One region of the Heyndrickxia acidicola genome, then DNA from elsewhere that is predicted to be linked to it. Evidence: predicted binding sites of a transcription regulator. Region 1 holds the regulator's gene; the other holds the start of a gene.
The links. The regulator NrdR, encoded in region 1, represses ribonucleotide reductase genes. The targets are predictions, from matches to a motif close to AACACNATATATNGTGTT.
Positions count from the first base shown of each region.

Region 2: A5N88_RS01655 (vitamin B12-dependent ribonucleotide reductase) is a predicted target of NrdR. The motif match lies at 3,740-3,757, and genes of this name have one in related genera.

Region 1 is NZ_KV440953.1:72,477-85,007, forward strand. It holds gene polA (DNA polymerase I) at 622-3,255, shown strand; gene mutM (DNA-formamidopyrimidine glycosylase) at 3,313-4,143, shown strand; gene coaE (dephospho-CoA kinase) at 4,248-4,850, shown strand; gene A5N88_RS00310 (glyceraldehyde-3-phosphate dehydrogenase) at 5,023-6,054, shown strand; gene speD (adenosylmethionine decarboxylase) at 6,856-7,236, shown strand; gene nrdR (transcriptional regulator NrdR) at 7,742-8,197, shown strand; gene A5N88_RS00325 (replication initiation and membrane attachment family protein) at 8,334-9,734, shown strand; gene dnaI (primosomal protein DnaI) at 9,746-10,684, shown strand; gene ytxC (putative sporulation protein YtxC) at 10,829-11,689, shown strand; T-box leader at 11,935-12,181, shown strand; gene thrS (threonine--tRNA ligase) at 12,231-12,531, shown strand, end outside.
Region 2 is NZ_KV440953.1:361,493-374,023, forward strand. It holds gene gcvPB (aminomethyl-transferring glycine dehydrogenase subunit GcvPB) at 1-512, shown strand, start outside; gene A5N88_RS01635 (AAA family ATPase) at 724-1,515, opposite strand; gene A5N88_RS01640 (rhodanese-like domain-containing protein) at 1,791-2,174, opposite strand; gene A5N88_RS01645 (lipoate--protein ligase family protein) at 2,561-3,397, shown strand; gene A5N88_RS01650 (hypothetical protein) at 3,473-3,685, opposite strand; gene A5N88_RS01655 (vitamin B12-dependent ribonucleotide reductase) at 3,851-6,406, shown strand; gene A5N88_RS01660 (patatin-like phospholipase family protein) at 6,992-7,876, shown strand; gene A5N88_RS01665 (SA1362 family protein) at 7,891-8,232, opposite strand; gene A5N88_RS01670 (DUF1385 domain-containing protein) at 8,397-9,353, opposite strand; gene A5N88_RS01675 (YqhR family membrane protein) at 9,524-10,027, shown strand; gene aroQ (type II 3-dehydroquinate dehydratase) at 10,267-10,710, shown strand; gene A5N88_RS01685 (M24 family metallopeptidase) at 10,712-11,773, shown strand; gene efp (elongation factor P) at 11,939-12,496, shown strand.

The sequences.
Region 1 (12,531 bases):
GGAGGATATGTTTTTTTATTGCATCCCTCTATAAAATGCTAAACCTGAGGATGTTTTCTTGTCCAGCACCTATCGGCTATTGAATATTCGTTCATAAGGAGCAGCGATCTAATAGGGCCAGCTTTTTTTTGTTGAGTTAAGGAATTTTTCTTTAAAAGGGCTGCAATTAGTTGAAAAGTTAAGGTATTTATTCGAAAATCAGCTGCATTTTATTAAAGGCTGTTTTCTCATAGTTTGTTGCTTTTCGCAAAAGTGTTGAATCCATAACAAATGGGGGATCGTGGCATCTTTTCGTTTTCAGTCATTTTGTTTTCAAGCCTGAACCCTGTGTATTCAAGATTCATTTATAAATAGCAACAAAGCTTACGAAAAGAGCCTTATTAAATAATGATGGCATTTCCACTAGAAAGCTTTCTGCCTCATACTTTTTATTTCCGCATAACCCTGTGATACTCCATTCTATAAATAAAATGATTAGATCAATTCCCCATGCTGTGCTTCAAAATACGGTAAAGCATTTAAACCACTCAGAAGTCAGGCAATTTTCCCTTTTACAATGAACATGATAGAATGAGTTTAAGTAGAAAACGGTCTAGTTCCAGGCTGCAGGAGGAATGACATTTGAAAAAGAAAGTAATTTTAATCGATGGCAACAGTATTGCATACAGAGCCTTTTTTGCCCTGCCTCTCTTAAATAATGATAAGGGAATTCATACAAATGCCATTTATGGTTTTACAACGATGCTAATGAAAATTTTGGAGGAAGAAAAACCTACTCATATTCTTGTTGCATTTGATGCAGGCAAAACAACATTCAGACATAAAACGTTCCAGGAATATAAAGGGACAAGGCAAAAGACCCCTTCTGAGCTGTCGGAACAATTTCCATTTATCAGAGCGTTATTGGATGCTTACGGAATTAAAAGGTATGAGCTGGAAAACTATGAAGCGGACGATATTATAGGTACCCTGTCTAAACAGGCTGAAGCAGAAAACTACGAAGTAAAAGTCATATCAGGCGATAAGGACTTAACTCAGCTAAGCTCTGAGAATGTATCGGTAGGAATTACCCGAAAAGGGATTACCGATATCGAAGTATACACACCTGAGCATATCCAGGAGAAGTATGGGTTGACTCCTGCACAGATCATCGATATGAAAGGTCTGATGGGAGATACGTCCGATAACATTCCAGGGGTACCTGGAGTCGGAGAGAAAACCGCTATTAAGCTTTTAAAAGAGTTCCATACTCTTGAACAGCTCCTTGAATCGGTAGAAAGCGTCAGCGGGAAAAAACTGAAGGAAAAACTGACGGAGTTTAAGGATCAGGCTATCATGAGCAAGAAACTGGCTACGATTGACCTCGAATCCCCGATAGAAATTAATGTGGAAGACATTGAGTATACAGGCATTAATCAAGACCAGTTAATCGATTTATTTAAAGAACTTGGATTTAACTCACTACTAGAAAAGCTCGATGGAAAAGTCCAGGCATCTCCTAAAGAAGAAATAAAAGAAATTTCATTTGAAATCATCGAGACGATTACAGAGGATATTTTTACAAGTGACGGGTCTCTTTATCTTGAGATTCTTGAAGAAAACTATCAGCATGGGGAAATAGCCGGCCTTAGTTTGAAAAATGATAAGGGTTTATTCTTTTTTACAGCGGAAGCAGCTATCTCCTCTGAGTCTTTTAAAAAGTGGGCAGAGGATGAATCGGCTATAAAGCATGTCTATGATGCAAAGCGTTCGATTGTTGCCCTTAAGAGAAGGGGCATCGAGCTGAAAGGGATCGATTTTGACTTGCTGATTGCTTCATATTTATTAAATCCATCAGAAAATGTGGAAGATTTCACCTCTGTCGTTTCAAGACACGGATTTGAAAATATTGAAAAAGACGAGCTTGTATACGGGAAGGGGGCAAAAAGAAAGCTTCCGGATGTACAGGCACTTGCAGATCATATAGCAAGAAAAGCGGAAGGAATTGATCAGGTCTATAGCAGATGTCTTTCTGAGCTTGAGCAGAATGAACAATTAAAGCTGTTTGAAGAACTGGAAATGCCTTTATCCTTTATCTTGGCGGAAATGGAATCAACCGGAATTCGGGTTGATGTAGAAAGATTAAAAGAAATGGGAGCGGAAATAAACGGAAAGCTTTCCGCAATAGAAGAGAAGATACATTCCCTGGCTGGAGAGGTATTTAATATCAATTCGCCTAAGCAACTGGGAAGTATACTTTTTGACAAACTCCAGCTGCCTGTAGTGAAAAAAACGAAAACAGGATATTCCACTTCAGCCGATGTACTGGAAAAGCTTGAAAGCGAACATGAGATTGTAAAAGAAATTCTTCAATACCGCCAATTAGGTAAGCTGCAATCTACTTATATTGAAGGGCTTTTAAAAGTGGTTCATGATGATGACCAAAAGGTCCATACGCGGTTTAATCAAGCACTTACCCAAACAGGACGACTTAGCTCTACTGATCCGAATCTACAGAACATCCCAATCCGTCTTGAAGAAGGCAGGAAAATCAGACAGGCTTTCATTCCCTCTGAAAAGGATTGGGTCATTTTTTCAGCCGACTATTCACAGGTTGAATTACGGGTCTTAGCGGATATTGCAGACGATGAAAAGCTGATTGAAGCCTTTAACGCAGACATGGATATCCATACGAAAACGGCCATGGATGTTTTCCATGTAAGTGAGAGTGAGGTTACCTCCAATATGAGAAGGCAGGCGAAAGCCGTTAACTTTGGAATTGTCTATGGCATCAGCGATTTCGGGCTTTCACAAAACCTGGGAATCACAAGGAAAGAAGCAGCCAAATTTATTGATCGATACTTCCAGAGCTATCCTCAAGTGAAAGAATATATGGAGGAGATTGTCAGGGAAGCCAAACAAAAAGGGTTCGTCAGCACGCTTCTTAATCGCAGAAGATATATTCCTGAAATTACTAGCAGAAATTTCAATATACGAAGTTTTGCGGAAAGAACAGCCATGAATACGCCGATACAGGGAAGTGCTGCCGATATTATCAAAAAAGCCATGATTGAAATGGCGGACAAACTTCAAGCGGAGAAATTAAAAACAAAATTATTGCTTCAGGTCCATGACGAATTAATTTTTGAAGCGCCTAAAGAAGAAATTGAGTTATTGAAGGAATTCGTTCCGGAAGTAATGGAAAATGCGTTAGAACTCAAGGTCCCGTTAAAAGTTGATTTCTCCTATGGCCCAACATGGTTTGACGCAAAATAGGCATAAAACTTTCATTTCATTTGAAGAAGAAACACAGCAAAGAGAGGGGAGAAGCAGATGCCTGAATTGCCAGAAGTAGAAACCGTCAGAAAAACGTTGAAAGAACTTGTAACAGGAAAAGAGATTGACCATATTTCAGTGTACTGGCCAAAAATTATTAAAAAGCCTGTGGAAGTTGAAGAATTCACGGATGCATTAAAAGGTCAGGTAATTGATGATATTGGCAGAAGGGGAAAATTCCTGCTTTTCTATACAAATGATTTTACGTTAGTATCGCATTTGAGAATGGAAGGGAAATATGGAGTATTTCCGGAAGGAGAACCGCTGGATAAGCATACCCATGTTATTTTCCATTTTACAGATGGAATGGAAATGCGGTATAAGGATGTTCGTAAATTCGGCACCATGCATTTATTTTTAAGGGGTGAGGAATTTAAATCCGAGCCGCTGGATAAGCTTGGCCCTGAACCTTTTTCTGATGAATTTACTCCAGACTATTTAAAAAATAAATTTACTAAGACGGAAAGAAAGATAAAGGCCGTCCTCCTTGATCAAACAATCTTGACAGGGCTTGGAAACATTTATGTAGATGAGGCGCTTTTCCGGGCTGGAATTCATCCGGAAAGAAAAGCCAAATCACTTTCGGAGGAAGAAATCGGCCTTATTGCTAAGGAAGCCGCAGCAACTCTGAGTGAAGCAGTAAAACAGGGAGGAAGCACGATACGTTCCTATATTAATTCACAGGGACAAATCGGTATGTTCCAGCTTCAATTATTTGTTTATGGGCGCAATGGAGAGGCATGCCGTAAATGCGGAACCGTGATTGAAAAAAGAGTTTCAGCAGGCAGAGGTACCCATTATTGTCCGAAGTGCCAAAAGGAAACATAAAAGAATTTTATTATCTAAGAGATATAAGATAGCACCTTTCCTATAGCCTTTATGGGCAATAAAATTTTATTTTGTATCTTAACGTTAGAGGGGATAGCAGGATAATGGCATCTATTATAGGCTTGACAGGCGGCATTGCCAGTGGAAAAAGCACAGTTGCTAAAATGTTAATTGAAAAGGGCTTTATCGTTGTTGACGCAGATCTTGCTGCAAGGAAGGTAGTGGAAAAAGGGGAAACCGCCTATTACCAAATTGTCCGTGAGTTTGGTGAAAGCATTTTAAATGAGGACAAAAGTATAAACCGCACAGCACTTGGCGACATTATTTTTAATCATAATGACAAACGATTGCTGCTGAACAGCTTTGTTCACCCAGCTGTTAGAGCCTATATGAATAAGGAAAAAAATGCAGCAATTGCTGATGGAAGGCATACTATCTTTCTGGATATTCCGCTGCTTTTCGAAAGCAAGCTGATGAGTATGGTGGAAAAAACAATCCTTGTATTTGTGGATGAGGATGTGCAGCTGGAAAGGCTGATGCTTCGGAATCAATTGTCTGAACAGGATGCAAGGGCCAGGATATCGTCCCAAATGCCGCTGCGTGAAAAAATTCTTTTAGCAGATGCGGTTATTAATAACAATGGATCTTTGGTTGAAACGGAAAAACAACTAAACTCTTATATACATGAATGGAAGTTAATCCCCTAGCACGCGGGCCATTGGAGGCAGTTCCCTCTGATGGCCCTTTTTTATGGAATCGTTTATTTTGAATTTAACAAAAAAGGACAAAATTAATCATGTAAAATTTATTTAATTATGTTATACTAATTTTGGTTGAAACAATCATTAAGTATAACACTAATTAAAGGGAGCTGCTAAGATGAGAACAAAAGTAGCTATTAATGGATTTGGCCGTATAGGCCGCATGGTATTTAGAAGGGCTGTTCTAGATGAGAATCTAGACGTCGTTGCTATTAATGCGAGCTATCCAGCTGAAACATTAGCTCATTTAATAAAGTATGACACAGTTCATGGGAAATTTGATGCAACTGTGCTGACAGATGAAAATTCTATTATTGTAAATGGCCATCGTATTGAATTGTTAAATAACCGAAATCCAGAAGAACTTCCTTGGAGGAAAATGGATATAGATATCGTCATTGAAGCGACAGGGAAATTTAACAGCCGTGAAAAAGCTTCGATGCATCTGGAGGCGGGAGCTAAAAAAGTTATTCTGACTGCCCCAGGCAAAAATGAAGACGTTACCATTGTAATGGGAGTAAATCAGGACACGCTGAATATTAAAGAGCATCATATTATCTCCAATGCTTCCTGTACAACGAATTGTCTGGCACCTGTAATAAAAGTGCTTGATGAACAATTCGGGATTGAAAACGGTCTTATGACAACCATCCATTCCTTTACAAATGATCAAAATAACATTGATAATCCACATAAGGATTTGCGCAGAGCAAGGGCTTGCGGTCAATCAATCATTCCTACCACTACGGGGGCAGCAAAAGCACTGGCTTTGGTTATCCCTCATTTAAAAGGAAAGCTCCACGGGATGGCACTTCGAGTTCCAACTCCGAATGTTTCATTGGTCGACTTAGTCGTTGATTTAAAAGGAAATGTGACGGTAGAAATGGTGAATGATGCTTTTAGAACTGCAGCAAACGGTTCGCTGTACGGTATTCTGGATATTACGAATGAGCCATTGGTATCTGTGGATTTTAATACGAATCCTTATTCCAGTATTATTGACGGCTTATCTACCATCGTGATGGAAGGGAAAAAAGTGAAGGTCCTTGCCTGGTATGATAATGAGTGGGGATATTCCTGCAGAGTAGTGGACTTAGCTAAATTGGTGGCTGCTGAAATGAATAGTGAAATTAAGCTGAATATTGGGTAAAGGAATATTGTTTTTCTATAGAAGCCCATTTGTTAAAGGAGAAATCCTTGACAAATGGGTTTTTATTTATTCATATTCACTGTCTAGCCCAGCGCTTGCGCTTTTCTTATTTTTTGCAGCAAACACCTTAAGACATCCCATTTTCCTCAACATTTTCAACGATTGTTATTTGTCCACTTAGGTCAAGTTAATAAAAAAATGTCGTATTACTTTTAAAACAGTTGAAAAAAGGGAACAAGGTACCGAGCGGTCTAATGGACGGCTGTAATTTTACCTTTACAGCCAGAGCTATATTTCGAAGCTTATTCTCTAAACTTTGTTGCTGTTTGGTGAATGAAATTGTAAAACAAATTCAATATGCAAGCTTCTAAACAGAGCGAGTAATGATGCCTCTAAGAAGGCAGCAATCGAAGTGAAAACAGCTTTAACAAAAGTGAAGGGAGTTGAACAACTGACTAAAATGAAACAGTTTGGACGATCCCAACTGATGATGTCGCCGTAATCAGGTGACTTTGGCGAAGACAAAGTGAAATGGCATTTCCCACCTAAAATTCTTTGGTTTTTCGAGATTCACAAAATAAAATCATATTCACATGTTGCAAAACCACTCTAAACCAAGTATACTATTTTTCGTGAACTTATTAGCTCATGAATGACAAGATGCAGAAAATTGAATAGACTTGCAGTTACTTAAAGGGTTAGGACCTCTCTGGACTAACTTTCCCCCGTGGTAGTTGCATAACTCAAATATTGCAAATTGTTCTTAGATCGCTAAAATCTATCTTTAAGGGGGAACGATCGATGGAAACAATGGGTCGTCATGTAATATCTGAATTATGGGGTTGTGACTTTAATAAACTGAACAACATGGATTTTATTGAAAAAACGTTTGTTGATGCAGCATTAAAGTCCGGTGCCGAAATAAGGGAAGTAGCTTTTCACAAGTTTGCTCCACAAGGTGTGAGCGGTGTTGTGATCATTTCTGAATCACATTTAACCATTCATAGCTTTCCCGAGCATGGTTACGCAAGTATAGATGTCTATACATGTGGTGATCTTGATCCGAATATTGCAGCGGATTACATTGCTGAAGCGTTGGAAGCTGAAACATGTGAAAAAATGGAACTGCCTAGAGGTATGGGTCCAGTCCAAATGAAGAAAGCAAAAGTGGCAGCACACTAATCTGTAACTAAAGTCAATATGGACATGAAAATAAAAACGAAAAGAGTGGCCGATGATTACATTGGCGCACTCTTTTTTGTTATAGAGGTAATTTACTGGTGCAATTTGGAGTTTGCGCAATACTGCCCGACTTGACTCACACCGGACATCGCTGAACGGATGCCCTCCGCTTTTCCTTTTGTCCAGCTCCGTGTGCCATCGGCTCGAGGTCATAATCCAAGCCATCAAAGAGGTTAAAGAGCGAACCTCTTAGCCGCCTTGTCTTATGCTGGTCGCCGGTAAGCGGGCACACTTCGCTTTTCCCTGTCCAGCTCCGTGTGCCATCGGCTCGAGGTCATAATCCAAGCCATCAAAGAGGTTAAAGAGCGAACCTCTTAGCCGCCTTGTCTTATGCTGGTCGCCGATAAGCGGGCACACTTCGCTTTTCCTATAATAAATTCTTGTGATTTTTGAGGCTTTTATATATCATGTAGATAATAGTGTTCGTTTGAACGGAGCTGATTAAATGAAATGTCCGTCTTGCCATCATAATAGCACCAGGGTAGTTGACTCGCGCCCTGTTGATGAAGGACGTTCCATCCGAAGAAGGCGAGAATGCGAGGAGTGTCTATATCGTTTCACAACATTCGAGAAAGTGGAAGAAACACCGCTGATTGTTGTGAAAAAAGAAGGAGTCAGGGAAGAGTTTAACCGTGACAAAATTTTGCGTGGACTCATTAAAGCGTGTGAAAAGCGGCCTGTGGCGTTGGCTGATTTAGAAAAAATACCGATGGAAATAGAAAACAGCCTTCGCAGCAAAGGCTATTCTGAAGTGAATTCTGAAATTGTCGGTGAAATGGTTATGGATAAGCTTGCAGCTCTTGATGAAGTTGCCTATGTCCGATTTGCTTCCGTCTACAGGCAATTTAAAGATTTAAATGTTTTTTTAGAAGAGCTGAAGGATCTTTTAAAAAAAGATTGATCTTAAAATGAAGCTCAGCTTCATCCTAATAGACATTGACTTGCAGGCTCGTTTGACTGTCTTTTTTCATTGACTGTTAAATGAGCCTCACTCAACTTTGCTTATCCATGCACAAAAAGTTAAGGATGTGCCATCCATGAATCAATTATGGAATCATATGCAGCCTGTGGATCGTTACCAAGTAGCCTTAAATGGGATTTTGCATGATTTTGACCGAAAGGTGCTATCATTATTATATCAGCCTTTAATTGGCGCCGGATGCTTTAGTCTTTACATGACTCTTTGGAGCGAAGTGGAGGAGAACCGGCTTTCATCAGAGGAATGGACTCATTACCATCTTATGAATTTTTTATCTGTAAATTTAAGGGAGATATATGAATACCGAATAAAGCTGGAAGGAATGGGACTGTTAAAATCTTTTGTTCAAAAAACGGGGGATGAGCGGATGTTTATTTATGAATTGCAGCCTCCATTATCCCCGGAACAGTTTTTTACTGATGGCATGTTAAATGTATTTCTTTATAGAAAGCTTGGGAAAGCTCATTTCTCCCGTTTGAAAAAATACTTTTCAGACAAATCACCAATTACTCATGAATATCAGGAAATTACACGTACCTTTCAGGATGTCTTTGCGTCACAAGCTGGCGGGGCAAACATTCTTATGGATGAAGAGGGACAGCATGAAAGCAGGGTGATGTCCGACCATGAATATTTTACACGGAAAGAAACAAGCTCGATCAAAATCGAAAATACGGATTTTGATTTTGAAATACTAAAAGCCGGTCTTCACGAAATGATACTGCCACAGAGGGCACTGACGGCTCCAGTGAAAGAAGCCATTCTTAAATTATCATTTTTATACAATATTAACGCAGTTGACATGAAAAATCTCCTGCTTACTGCTTTAAATGATGAGCAGGAGATTGATATTGAGGAACTCCGCAAAGCTGCCAGAGACTGGTATCAAATTGAGAATGCAAATGAATTGCCGAATCTTGTTGACAGGATACAGCCCCCAGTTTACCGGGGAAGTACTGAAAAGGTGTCTACGCAGGAAGAAAAACTGATTGCTTATCTTGAAACGACTTCTCCTAGACAGCTCCTCATTGATATTTCAGATGGAGCGGAGCCTTCCAAGGGTGATCTGCAGGCTCTTGAAGAAGTGATGTTCCAGCAGCAGCTGTCACCTGGTGTTACCAATGTTCTCATTCAATATGTTATGCTGAAGACAGATATGAAGCTTTCAAAGAATTATTTGGAAAAGATTGCTTCTCATTGGTCCAGGAAAAAGGTTAAGTCTGTTAAAGAGGCAATGGAGCTGGCAAAGAATGAGCATCGCCAGTATCAGGAGTGGGCGGAAAACAAGAAAACCCAGAATAACGTCCGGAAACAGCCAATCCGAAAGGAAAAGCTTCCTGACTGGTTTGTGGAAAATGATGAGACAGAAAATCAAAGTGTCCAGGCAAAGCCGGATCAGGAATCAATAGAAGAAAAACGTAAGAGATTGGAAGAACTTCAAAAGAAATTTAAGAAATAGGCGGTGATTGAATGGACAGGATTGACCAGACCCTTGGGAGAATGATGAACAGCGGCGGCTTTCAGCAAAGGTATGAGCAAATGAAGCAGGAGATTATGTCACATCCTGATGTTCAAGCCTTTTTAAGGGAACACACTGGTGAAATTACCCAGACAATGCTTAAAAACAGCATGATGAAGCTGTATGAATATATTTCTCAGGCGAAGAATTGCCGAAATTGCCCGAGTCTTGGGGAATGCGCCAACATGATGAATGGATACGAGCCGGAGCTTTCCTTAAGAGGCAGCTCAATCGACATTCATTACAGAAAGTGTCATCGCAAGGCAATTGATGATGAAAGAAAACAACTAGAAAAAATGATCCAAAGCATTTATATGCCAAAGGACATACTTGGAGCGTCTTTTGGTGATTTCTCTCTTGATACAGAGGGCAGGCTGAATGCCTATGAATTTGCAGTTGACTTTGCAAGCAGATATGAGCCGGGCAAAAAGATGAAGGGCCTGTATTTATACGGTAACTTTGGTGTAGGGAAATCCTATTTGCTTGGTGCCATTGCAAATCAGCTTGCAGAAAAACAAATAGCCTCATTGATTGTATATGTACCTGAATTCTTTAGGGAAATGAAGCAGTCTCTTGGTGATCACACTTTAAGCGAAAAGCTTGAGAGAGTAAAAAAAGCCCCTATTCTTATGCTTGATGACATTGGTGCGGAAGCAATGACGAGCTGGACAAGAGATGAAATTTTAGGTTCGATCGTCCAATTCAGGATGCAGGAAAATCTGCCAACCATTTTCACTTCGAATTTTGATTATCAAGGTCTTCAGCATCATTTAAGCTACACGCAAAGAGGCGAAGAGGAAAAATTGAAGGCTGCCCGCATAATGGAGAGGATAAAATATCTTACGACTCCGGTCAGGGTGGAAGGACCCAACAGAAGGACAGGCATGTAAACGCCTGTCCTTTTGCTTTTTTCTATTCTAAATCAAACAAGCCCTCCATATAATTTAGTAACTCCTGTCATAGGAATTCCATATTGAGCTTGAGGCAGAAATAAGGATTTAGCAGGATGAATGTCAGGTTAAGGGGGGCCAAGAGTGGAACTTATCGTAAAAGGCTTTGATGATGCCGTATGGCTTAAAGAATACTTTGCAAAAAGAGGAAGAAGCATTTATTTCTCAGAAACGATCTTTCAGAATCAAAAGCAGTACACTATGACCATTTCCGAAGTGGATACTGGTACAATAGAGATTCAGGAGGCCATTGTCCACTTTATTATGATAAAAAAACGGAATGACTGGGTAAAAGATATCCTCAGTGATATGTACTATTTTAAAGAAGCGGAGGAACAGGACAACATAACAGAAATAGTTGACGGCATGTTTAAAGGAGAACGCAAGGAACTGACTTCGCTTGTTGGGGAAGTGGATGAAACACGGATGATCCATGATGCTGTTTCTTCTTTTATCCGACAGGGGGATTCCATCTCATTTGACTCGTTTATAACATTTCGGTTAAAGGATTATTTTCAATGTTTAACAAGCTATATTGAAATGGCCATTGATGAGTATAAGATGGAGCAAGATTACCAGGTATTTATCCAGATGCTCCGGGATTATGTTAAAAACCGCAAGCCGAGAAAAAACATAGTTCGTATTTATTTTGAAGAATATGGAGAGTTTTTTCATGAAGACTTTGAAAAAATGACAAAAAAAGATATGGAAGAACTGATCGACCGCCGGCTTCTCACAAACCATCCCGTATACATTGATTCGGTAACCATTGCACCCCTTCTGTCCCTTGCGCCTGCTTCTATTTATTTGTATACAGACAATCCTGATGTAGCCTTAATCAGGACCATTCAAAATATCTTTGAAGAACGGATCACTTTATTAAGGAAAGAAGATTTCTGGAATCAAAAATGCGGATATACCCGGGATGCGGTGAATGATTTTTAATCTTGATGGTTTTCGCATAGATTGCTGCTTTGCGTAAAATGGAACATTCTGTGAGCTGTCTTTTTTCGTGGCATCTTTTCGCTAGTAAATCACAAGTTTTGATATAGAACCTGGATTTTTAAGATTTGTTTATATCAAATAGCAACAAAGTGTACGAAAAGAGCCTTAACCTTTTTCTCCCTTGCTTTTTTCTAAATAACCTTTTATAATTACGTACATATCAATAAATTCCATTTACCATAATGTAAAAGGTAATGATAAGGACAAGGGTATTCTTTTACGGTTTTCAGAGAGGAAAGGCAAGGCTGCAACCTTTCCAACACGAATTGGATACTTACCGCCTTTAAACTTCAACCGTGAACAGCCTTAATAATAGGAATCACTAGCGGTTGACGGGTTATTCCGTTAAAAAAGCCGAAAGCCATTTTATTTTCTGTTGAAATGAAATGGAAATTAGGGTGGAACCACGTGTGAACAAAACTCGTCCCTTTCCAGGGGCGGGTTTTTTTATATTCTTTAGAAAGATAAAGGAGTGACGAACATGTCAGACGTTTTAAAAATGACTTTCCCTGATGGAGCTATAAAGGAATTTCCACAAGGAACAACAACCGAAGATATCGCTGCATCTATTAGCCCTGGCTTAAAGAAAAAAGCGATAGCAGGCAAATTGAATGGCCAATTAGTGGATTTACGCCGTTCGCTTGAAGAAGGCGGATCTATTGAGATCGTAACCCCGGATCATCAAGACGCGCTTGAAGTGCTTCGCCATAGTACTGCACATTTAATGGCACAGGCTGTTAAACGCTTATACGGCAATGTAAAACTCGGAGTGGGACCTGTCA
Region 2 (12,531 bases), 290 kb from region 1:
CCGAGTCTATTGGCCGCGTGAAGCCATACTACGGAAATTTCGGTATCAATGTCCGGGCCTATACGTATATCCGATCTATGGGTCCTGATGGCCTTGAGGCTGTTACGGAAAATGCAGTACTCAATGCAAATTACATGATGAGGAGATTGGCTGAATACTATGATCTTCCTTACGATCAACATTGTAAGCATGAATTTGTATTAAGTGGACGGAGACAAAAGAAATTGGGTGTGCGGACCCTTGATATTGCGAAAAGGCTGCTTGATTTCGGGTTCCATCCGCCAACCGTTTACTTCCCGCTTAATGTTGAAGAATGCATTATGATTGAACCGACAGAAACAGAATCAAAAGAAACGCTTGATTCCTTTATTGATACAATGATTCAGATTGCAAAAGAAGCTGAAGAAAATCCAGAAGTAGTTCAGGATGCCCCTTACAACACGTTTGTAAAGCGCCTTGATGAAGCGCAGGCGGCAAGAAAACCTGTTCTGCGTTATCAGTCTAATCATTAAAAAAACAACCCCTGGTCCTATTACCATGGACAAGGGGTTGTTTTTATTGCTGTTTTTGCATAGATTGTTGCTTTACGTACAAAAGATAAATCAATCCAAACGTTGTCCATCTTCGCCGCATCTAATCTCTGCAATAGGTCAACAACTCGTTTTCTTAACTTCCATTGATGCCCTACAAGTCTGTATGTCCTATGAGGATACACTTTCCTTCCTACAAATACTTAATAAATCTTTCCGGTGCTTCGAGGAATTGCTTTGTAATTTGGACGTGTTCTACGTCGGAATAAGATACTTTTTCAATAGAATGACTGTCAAACGAATAAATTTCTGCACCTGGCAGTGCCATCAGAATAGGGGAATGGGTTACGATAAAAAACTGGGCGCCTTCTTTTACTGCATCCATTACCATACTCATAAAACTTAGCTGGCGCATAGGAGAAAGTGGTGTTTCTGGCTCATCAAGCAGATAAATGCCATTGGACTTAAGCCTTGATTTGAAAAAATCAAGAAAACCTTCTCCGTGAGACCGTGTCTCCAAACCTTCTGAATACAGTTTCTTGAGGTCATGCAATGTCCGCTTATGCGGCATTTCAGCCAGACTCCGGGCATAATCGGATTTATTTTTATAGTCTTCTTGTATGAGACGTAATTCTTCTATTGCTTCCTGCTTCATGCGAGATATTCTTTTTGTAAAGTATAAAAAGTCTTCAGAGCGCAAAAAGAAACCACTCCTGGTTCGATTGTTCCAACTCAATTTCAGAGCAGCAGCAAGCTTTTTTGAATTCATAAAGTCAGTATCGTCTTCGATTTCATAACCGCCTGCTGATGGGATTTGAGCTGCTGCAGCTATTCCCTGAAGGAGAGTAGACTTGCCGGTTCCATTTTCTCCTGCAAATATTATGATAGGGGCATCAAATGACAGTGAGTGGAATGATTGAAATAAAGGCAAAGTAAAAGGGTAGCTATCTTTTTTAAAAGAAGTTTTCAATGAAATGCTTTTCAAATGGATAGGACATTCCCCTTTCATTCATGTAATTGGCGCAAAAAATATTTTGATTCTATTATAACGTTTTCCTTTCTAAAAAGCAGGGCTCTAGAATATCTCATTGCCAAATCGTAGGGGGAGGGGGCTGATTCAGAATACATAGCTAATAAGAATAGCATTTGAAATGGAGGCAGGCAGGCAGGCTAAAGCAAAAAGAACCGCAGACGGACTGCGGTTCTTCTGTATAAGTTTGCAATTGTATTATTATATTGAAGCAATCTGCTGTAGCAGGTTTATTTTTTTGTTTTAATTTTTCCTGTCCATTTTTTAAATCCACCCTGCAAATGATAAAGGTTCCTATACCCTTTACGATAAAGTGTCTGGCCTGCACGTCCGCTTCTCATTCCGGTTTGGCAATATAAATAAACCGGCTGATCAGTCCGAATTTCCTTGCCTCTCATTCTAAGCTGTGAGAGAGGGATGTTTCTAGCACCCAGAATATGTCCTTCTTCAAATTCGTTCGGCTCTCTCACGTCAATTAGCTGAGCCTTTCTGTAACCTACTTTAAATTCCTCTTCTGTTAAGGATTTAACAGTTCTCTTTTGGAAGAAGTAGGTGAATACTGAGTAGGCAATTACAGCCACGATCAGGATAATAAGTACAATATAGTTAGTCAATTTCTTTTCCCCTTTCTAAGATGTTGCACTAAATCTATTATATTCATGATAGGGGAATGAATCAAAATTATTTTATTAAAAGTTTCACTTTCTTTGTTTTACTAGACTTGATTTGATAAACTGAATAAGTGGAAATTTATTCAGTAAAGCAAAGAGCGCCTAATTATCGGCTGCAGGGCTTATGACCTCGAGCCGATGGTAAGGGAAGGTTTGAATTTTAACCTTCATGCTCGCAGCTGGACAATAGAAAAGCTGAGAGCACCTGGGTATCGGCGACCAGCATAAGACTAGACGGCAGAGAGGATCGCACTATAACCTCTCGGACGTCTGGGCTTATGACCTCGAGCCGATGGTGCTCGCAGCTGGACAATAGAGAGGTTATGAAAATGAAAAAAGAGGTATGGCGCTTTATTGATTCAGGGCATTGTTCCCCGTCCTTTAACATGGCTTTGGATGAGGCATTGCTGGATTGGCATAGTGAAGGGAAAATTCCTCCTACCATTCGATTCTATGGGTGGAATCCTGCTACTCTTTCAATAGGGTATTTCCAGAAGGCGGAGAAAGAAATTGATTTCGATGCCGTCCAGCGGCATGGTCTGGGATTTGTTCGACGCCCTACAGGAGGACGCGGCGTCCTGCATGAGCATGAGCTTACATATAGTGTAATCGTTTCCGAAGAGCATCCTGAAATGCCTAAAACGGTTACAGAAGCGTATAGGGTGATATCTGAAGGAATCTTAAAGGGATTTCACGGACTTGGACTTGAAGCTTATTTCGCAGTGCCGAGAACTCAGGAAGAAAAAGAGGGCCTTAAAAATCCCCGATCCTCCGTATGCTTTGACGCACCAAGCTGGTATGAACTTGTGGTGGAAGGCAGAAAAGTAGCTGGAAGTGCACAGACAAGACAGAAGGGTGTCATCTTGCAGCATGGTTCCATCCTTCTTGATCTGGATGAAGATAAATTATTCAGTATCTTTAAATACCCAAGTGACCGCGTTAAAGAAAGAATGCAAAGAGCCTTTAAAAATAAAGCCGTTGCCATGAATGAAATCAGGAATGAGCCCGTTTCATTTGATGAAGCAAAAGCAGCTTTTAAAAAGGGCTTTGAAGAAGGGTTAAATATTGAATTGGAGCCGTATGAACTGGCTGCGTCAGAATTGGAGTATGTCAACAATCTGGCGAAATCCCGTTATGAGTCTCATGAATGGAATTTTAAGAGATAATAAGAACTAATTGCATCAGTCCTAGATTTTAATTCAGGAGCCTTGCCATTAATAGAGATGAACGATTTCTGTGCTTCAGTTAGCAAAGTAAGATATGGGAAGAGAAAAAATTAAAAATATTTTTTTAGGGGAGGAAGCGAGAATACAGCTTTTTCCCTTTTTCTTAGCCTTTGTTCCTGCTCGGGTTTTTCGCAACCCCGATATTGCCCTATTTTCTTCTAAAATAACTACAAATTCTGCCAATCTCTCTAAATTACGCTTAATATTATGTATTTCATTATTTGACAAACGCAGACATCCTTGACCTTATTTTCTATATGTAGTGTTAATTGAAGAAAATAATCCACTATATATTGTGTTAAACGGTTGATTTCTTAGATGAGTACATGATAATTTAAGATATAGTAAATAAAAAATAGAGTAGAAGAAAGATTGAAGGAGTTGGCAATCAGAATGTCTGTTACGTCTGCAAAAATACTGAAAATCAATGTGGAAAGGTTGAATAAGGACATCTCCTTATTTCCGCAGGTACACCCTATCACTCCTGACATGTATATTACTCACAAAGGTGTTTCAAGACTTGTCATGATTGATCGTTATGCTTTTAAAGACACAGAAAAAGTAACTCTTACGGAAGGGGACTTTGTGGTATTAACGATAAAAGAAGATCCGAAATTTCCAGCACGCGGCATGGGGGTAATTCAAAATATAGATTGGGAAAATAACCGAGCTGATATTTTAATTGATGAAGAATACAGAACAGCTTTGGACCAGCCCGGTGAGCTTGAAACAGGAGTGATTACAAGGCCGTTAGATGTGATTGAAAAGCCTCTTGAAATCTTTTATGAGCAAATTGCAAAAAGAAACGCAACAGGCTTGGCTTCCGTCGAAAAAACAGAAGAGAAGCGGAAAGAATGGTTTGAAAAGTTCTATGAGGAGCTTGTAAACCTAAACTTTGTCCCTGCAGGAAGGGTGTTATATGGGGCTGGCGCAGACACTGAAGTAACTTATTTTAACTGTTATGTTATGCCTTTCATCCCGGATTCCCGCGAAGGTATTTCAGAGCACAGAAAACAAGTGATGGAAATAATGAGCCGCGGCGGCGGAGTCGGTACAAACGGTTCAACCCTTCGTCCTAGGAATACTCTTGCAAAAGGCGTAAATGGAAAATCCTCAGGATCCGTATCATGGCTGGATGATATTGCGAAGCTGACACACCTTGTTGAACAGGGCGGATCTCGCCGAGGCGCCCAAATGATTATGCTTTCCTCTTGGCATCCGGATATTGTGGAGTTTATCATCTCAAAAATGCAAAACCCTCGCATTCTTCGATTCCTGATTGAAAACACAAGTGACCCGGTTATTAAGAAACACGCAAGAGAAAAACTTAAATTTACTCCTCTTACACAAATAGAAACAGATATGTATCAGGGCATCCTGAACTATAAGCCGATTTCTGGACAGGGAGGGTTCAGCTCCGACATCATTCTTGAAGCAGAAGAAAAGCTGAACACAGGCGGAACGTATACAGTGCATAATCCTGAATTTTTAACAGGTGCCAATATTTCGGTTTGCCTAACAGCCGATTTTATGGAAGCTGTAGAAAAAGACATGGACTATGAACTTCGCTTCCCAGATGTTGAGAGCTACACCAAGGAAGAAATGGCAAAATATAATGATGAATGGCATGAAGTAGGAGACGTTCGTGAATGGGAAAAACTTGGGCATAAGGTACGTACTTACCGCACAATGAAAGCCCGAGAGCTATGGAATCTGATCAATATCTGTGCTACCTATTCGGCAGAACCCGGCATCTTCTTTATTGATAACGCCAATGACATGACCAATGCCAAAGCTTATGGACAAAAGGTAGTGGCGACAAATCCATGCGGTGAACAGCCACTCGCACCATACAGTGTATGTAACCTTGCTGCAGTAAATCTCGCGCAGATGGCAGATAAAACAACAAAAACAGTTGATTTTGAAAAGCTTAGGAAAACAGTGGAGATTGGTGTCCGTATGCAGGACAATGTCATTGATGCTACACCATATTTCCTGGCTGAAAATAAAAAGCAGGCACTTGGTGAAAGACGAGTTGGACTTGGCGTAATGGGTCTTGCCGATCTTTTAATCTATTGTGAAAAAGAGTATGGTTCCGAAGAAGGAAATGAGCTTGTTGACAAAGTATTTGAAACAATTGCTGTAACGGCATATAATACATCCGTTGAGCTGGCAAAAGAAAAAGGCAGCTTTCCCTTTTTGCAAGGTGAAACAGAGGAAGAAACTGCCCGCCTGAGAAAAGCATTCATTTCTACAGGCTATATGAAAAAAATGCCGGAAGAAATCAGACAATCGATTCTTGAAACAGGCATACGCAACTCCCATTTGTTAACTGTTGCCCCAACAGGCTCAACAGGAACGATGATAGGGTGCTCAACTGGGCTTGAGCCGTACTTCTCCTTTACTTATTATCGCAGCGGCCGTCTTGGTAAATTTATTGAAGTAAAAGCTGACATTGTACAGGAGTACCTGGATGCAAACCCTGCTGCTGAATCTAACCAGCTCCCAGAATGGTTTGTAACGGCAATGGAATTGGCCCCGGAAGCCCATGCAGATGTGCAGTGCGTAATTCAACGCTGGATTGACAGTTCAATCTCCAAAACTGTTAATACGCCAAGCGGCTATACAGTGGAGCAGGTTCAAAAAGTATACGAAAGACTTTACAATGGCGGTGCAAAAGGGGGTACAGTGTATGTAGACGGCAGCCGCGATTCTCAGGTACTGACCCTAAAGGCAGAAGAAAATACAACTGGCCAAGAGGTTGCTTTTAAACCTGAAAAACAGCAGGTCGTCCTGGTGGAAACTATTCAGGCGCTTCAATCAACCAGCGTCACATATGGTTCTGAAATAGGGGATACCTGCCCTGTTTGCCGCACAGGTAAAGTGAAAGAGCATGGTGGATGCAATACATGTGATAATTGCCATGCCCAGCTGAAATGCGGATTGTAAAAAGAAGAGGGAATGCATTCCCTCTTCTTTTTTTTTGAGGTTTAATCAAAGATGCAGCAAACGAGGGACAAATCGCAACTTATCATTAGAAAAATAGGAATTATATGTGTGTGAAAAACCTGAGTAGTTCAATTATTATCAGCTCTATAATTCACTGGCTCCTTATAAATTGTGGGAGCAAAAACCGGATAAAATGAATTATTGATATCGCGGAAGCTGCCATAATTCTTATTCGGAAATGTCAATAAATGTAAATAATAAATGTAAACAATTTCTTATGAAATGCAACTATTCGAAAACAAAATGGAGAGGTGTGATGTATTTGTAGCACGGATCGTAACAAGCTTCAAAAACACAGACTTTGTAAAAAGCTTGCTTTTAAATATAAAGAGGCAGGCTTTTTTTATTGGATAAAACGATATCCCTTTTTTATGCAGAGAGGTTTCTGTTCTAAATCTCTTCTGCCTTACCTAAAAATAGAATAATGGAAATTATCCCTTTTCCGAAATATCCTCATGAGGGCAGGAGCAATGAGTATGACTTGAAACCTCCAACATGAGGAGAGGAAAGCAGAGGCGAGGACGTATGGACATCGATGTTGTGTTTTCCGGCGGGGGAATAAAAGGTCTGGCGCTCATAGGTGCTTATGAAATGCTGGAGAAAAAAGGGTTTCGTTTTAAACGGGTTGCTGGTACAAGTGTAGGGTCGATTCTTGCCGGCTTTGCAGCGGCCGGTTATTCGAGTAATGAGATTGAAATGCTCTTAAATGAAACAGAATTAAAGGAATTCCTGGACTCGAGAAACGTGTTGCTTCCTATGCCGATTGCAAAGTGGCTGCTGCTTTATTGGAGAATGGGTCTTTATAAAGGAAATGTATTTGAAGAATGGCTTGAAAAAAAGCTTGCGGCAAAAGGCGTTTATACGTTTTCTGATTTGCCTCCCAATTCCTTTTACGTGGTAGCATCTGATTTAACAAACGGCCGGCTGCTGGTCCTTCCTGATGATTTAGAAGAGTATGGTATTCCAAAAGAAACCTTCCCTGTTGCCCGGGCAATTAGAATGAGTTCGAGTCTGCCTTATTTTTTTGAACCTATTAAGCTTAGAAGCCTAAGCGGGGTCAATACGATAGTAGATGGAGGCGTGTTAAGCAACTTTCCAATGTGGATTTTTGTAAAGGAGGGGGAACCGAAAATTCGCCCTGTTTTAGGTATCACATTGTCTTCAAGTCAGCGGGAACGGCCTAAGCGTGTCATTAAAAACGCAATTCAGCTTTTCGAAGCTTTATTCATTACGATGAAAGAAGCCCATGATGCCCGTTATATTTCCAGAAAGCATGAAAAGGATATTGTGTTCATCTCTATAAAGGAAGACTTAACGACAGAATTCACTATTACGCCAGAAAAAAAAGACGCCCTAATTGAGATTGGGCGCATGAAAACAAATGAGTTTTTAAAAACCTGGACTTATTAGGAAAAATCTTCGGGCTAAAATACAGCTCGATTTTTCTTTTTCCCTTTTTTTCCTTCAATCACTGTCAATTGGACTTCTGACTTCTTCCGTATCGGCTTTTTGCGTAAGTGGGCTCGAACAGTGCCATCTGCGTGACGTTTTTTCAAACGTTTTCTCGATTTGCGAGCAGCTTTTAAGAAAGCCTGCTGTTCTTTTTTGTTTTCTCCGTTTCCAAAGGCAAATCGGTATAAAAGATAGATGGCCGCTGCAATTAAAATGAAGATCAGCCCTGATTTAAGAAAGGTTCCAATTGAGGATAGGAGACCTATTATAGCAAGTATCGATACAATACCAACGATCCATTTGCTGCTTCTCAATAAAAGCCACCTCCTTATGAGCATCATAAGCATTTTTCCCGCAAATTAAACCTTCTATTCCAATTTTCCATAAAAGAAGAAAAACATTGCATGAAATTATAAAAAGTTCATTCTGTGGAAAGCCTTAACAATTTAATTCCACAGCCTTCCGCTTTTAAAACCCTTTAGATACTAATAGAAGAACTTTCTGGCATCTCTGCGGAAGGCAGTCCTTCCTTTTCAACCCGAAGTAATTCATTAAAAGAAGCAATCGCTACTTCTACCTGATCATTATCAGGTTCTTTTGTTGTTAAAAGCTGCAGCCATAGGCCAGGATAGCCAAGGAAACGCAAAACCGGCACATTCCTAAGTTTGTTTGTAACCTGAAGCACCTCAAAAGAAACGCCAAGTACAACAGGAATTAATAATATACGATCCACAAGACGCAGCCATAAAGGATTTACAGGCACCAGCAGATAAATGAAGACGCCGACAACCACAGTAAATAGAATAAAACTGCTCCCGCATCGATAGTGTAGACGGGTCTGCGCTTGAACATTTTCCACTGTCAGCTCCAGCTGGTTTTCATAAGCGTTAATGACCTTATGTTCGGCGCCGTGATATTGAAATACACGTTTAACAATAGGAGTTAAAGAAACAAAGAAAATATAGCCTATTAGAAGGAGCAGTTTAAATAATCCTTCAATCAGAATCTGGGATACCGGACTCGAGAACACGGGGCTCAGGAGACTGGCAAGAAAAACAGGTACAAGTGTAAAAATAAATTTACCGAATAAAAAGGATAAAACACCTAAGGCAGCCACACTTAAAACCATTGTGGCTTTGGATGGTTTTTCTTCAGAAATCTTATCATCCTCCAAAGGGTCCACATTAAAACGCTCGCTTGAGAAATTTAAATGCTGAGAACCATTGGCGCTAGCCTCTATAATGGCTATAATTCCACGAAGGAAAGGAACCTTTTTCAGTTTCTGCAGGACAGGATAAGATTTTCTGGGCAAATAAAAATAATCAATCGATTGATCTTTTCGTCGGATTGCTGTAACCGTTTGGCTTTTGCCGCCAAACATAACACCCTCGACTACCGCCTGGCCGCCATATGCGGGAACTTGAGATTTTTTCATATATTTAGCACCAACCTAATTAGTTTAAGAATCCTTCTTACCGAGTCGTTTAACATTACGCGGTTTGTAAAAAATTCGATAATTCTATTTTACTAAAAAATAAAAAAAACGACTAGACCTAATATAGATGGTTAGCATAAGGAAAAGAACAATATTTTGAGGTGAAATTCATGGATGAGAATATGATACAAGAGAATGAACATTCCATTTCTTTTATGCAGCTGGTAGTGGTTACAGGTTTTGTGGGCGGAATTATGTGGAGTTTAATTGCTTATTTAGCCTACTTTTTTCAATTTACAAAAATTGAACCTAATATCTTATTAGAACCGTTTACAGTAGGAAACTGGAAAGAAACCTGGATAGGAATTGTGATCACTATTTTTGTTTATGGCATTCTTTCCATTGGAGTTGCATTTCTTTACTTTTTGATTTTGAGAAAGCTGTACTCTATGTGGGTAGGGGTCTTTTATGGAGTTGCTCTGTTTTTAATTGTGTTTTTTATTTTAAATCCAATATTTCCAAGTATGAAGCCCTTTTTCAGGATAGATTCAAATACCATTATTACGAGTGTTTGCATTTATGTTTTATATGGTGTTTTTATCGGGTATTCCATTTCATTCGAACAAAGCAATATAGTCCATCGGAAAAGGCAGAAGGAAAAAAATCGGATGTGAAAGAAGACAGTCTTCATTGAACAAGGTTCTTTATATGGATTTAACACTCTTGAAAAAATAACAATTTATGTGAAAACAGCCTTGAACAAAAGCAGCAATTGCTTAAGTTCATTTAGTCATCTGGATCCCCTTCAGATCTACAACGTATTGGGCACAAATATCAGCAGCACCGTTTATGGAAGTTTTCCAATATATATGATAAGCTTATGAATGAATCTTTTATAAAATAAGGTGTTGCAATGAAAAAATTTCTAGTTTTAAATGGCCCAAATTTAAATATGCTAGGGAAGCGGGAGCCAAAGATATATGGCAAACAATCCCTTGAAGTCCTGGAAGAAAACTTGAAAAAGCTGGAGAACAGCTTCCAGGTTGTAATTGATCCCTTTCAATCCAATCATGAGGGTGTTTTAATTGACAAATTGCATAGCGCAATGAACGAATATGACGGAATTATCCTGAATCCGGGGGCTTTTACCCATTACAGCTATGCAATCAGAGATGCGATAGCAAGCATTGATGTACCTGTCATTGAAGTACATATTTCAAATGTCCACGCCAGGGAAGAGTTTCGTCATAAATCTGTTACTGCACCGGTTACAGCAGGTCAAATAGTTGGGTTTGGCCTTTTTGGATATGAGCTTGCTGTTAAGGCGCTGGCAGAATACATAAATAGGGGAGAATAGTATGGGAAAACTAGCTAAACTGAGAGAGCAATTTTCCAAGAATAGCATTGATGGAATGCTTGTTACAAGTACGTATAACCGCCGTTATATCACAAACTTTACAGGGACGGCAGGAGCTGCTTTAATTTCAGGGGAGAAAGCGCTTTTTATCACAGACTTCCGCTATGCTGAGCAGGCATCAAAGCAGGCAGAAGGATATGAGATTGTTCAGCACCAAGGTATATTGCTTGATGAGATTGCCGCTCAGGCTGAAAAGCTGGGAATCAAGAAGCTGGGGTTTGAAGAAACGGATGTAACCTATTCAGCGTTTACACAGTATCAAAAAGCCATTAAATCCGAATTAATACCGGTGTCCAATCTTATTGAAAGCCTGCGTCTGATTAAAACGGAGTCTGAAATTAAACTGATAAAAACAGCTGCAGATATTGCAGACGCGGCCTACAAGCATATTTTAGGTTTCATAAAGCCGGGGCTGACAGAACTTGAAGTCTCAAATGAGCTTGAGTTTTTTATGAGAAAAAGCGGTGCATCTTCTTCCTCTTTTAACACGATTGTTGCATCAGGAACAAGGTCAGCATTGCCGCATGGAGTGGCCAGTGAAAAGGTGATTGAAAAAGGAGACTTTGTCACATTGGATTATGGAGCCCTTTATAATGGGTATGTCTCAGATATTACACGTACTGTTGCGGTTGGAGAGCCCTCAGCTAAATTGAAAGAAATTTATGATATTGTCCTTGAATCACAGCTGCTGGCTGTAAACACGCTTAAACCTGGCATGTCAGGCATAGAAGCGGATGCCGTTTCACGAAAATATATTTTAGATCATGGGTACGGTGAATACTTCGGTCACTCCCTTGGCCATGGAATCGGATTGGAGGTTCACGAGGGACCAAGTCTTTCCGTCCGCTCTGAATTTGCCCTAGAGCCCAATATGATTGTAACGATAGAACCAGGCATCTATCTCCCAGGTGTTGGCGGAGTCCGGATTGAGGATGATGCTTTAATTACGGATCAGTCGATTGAACTGCTCACACATTCGACAAAAGAATTGATAATATTATAAAATTCCTCTAATTATGAAGGAAATGGAGTGTTTTTTTAGGGAAATATCTCTAGTTAATGATTTTTATATATATCAAAAGAAGACTTTTATAGTAAAATGTAGATTGGAATATGGGCTTATAATCTGATAAAACAGATGGAGCCCGATTACAGGAGGAAAATTAGCATGATTTCAGTAAACGATTTTCGTACAGGGTTAACAATCGGAGTAGACGGCGCAATCTGGCGTGTTCTTGATTTCCAACACGTTAAGCCTGGTAAAGGAGCCGCGTTCGTACGCTCTAAGCTTAGAAACCTCCGCACAGGGGCTATTCAGGAAAAAACCTTCCGTGCAGGTGAAAAAGTGGAGAAAGCACAAATTGATAACCGTAAAATGCAGTATCTATATGCAAACGGCGACCAGCACGTATTCATGGATAACGAAACATATGAACAAATTGAATTGAGTTCAGATGCGATTGAATATGAACTGAAATTTTTAAAAGAGAACATGGAAGTATTTATTATGATGTTCCAGGAAGAAACCCTTGGCTTGGAGTTGCCTAATACAGTTGAATTGACTGTAACTGAAACAGAGCCTGGAATTAAAGGCGATACTGCTTCCGGCGGTACAAAGCCTGCAACAATGGAAACGGGTCTTACTGTTCAAGTTCCTTTCTTTGTGAACCAGGGAGATAAATTAATCATTAACACTACAGACAGCTCATACGTTTCCAGAGCATAATGCTGTAACCTTTTGAAAAACTGATTGGAGAATCC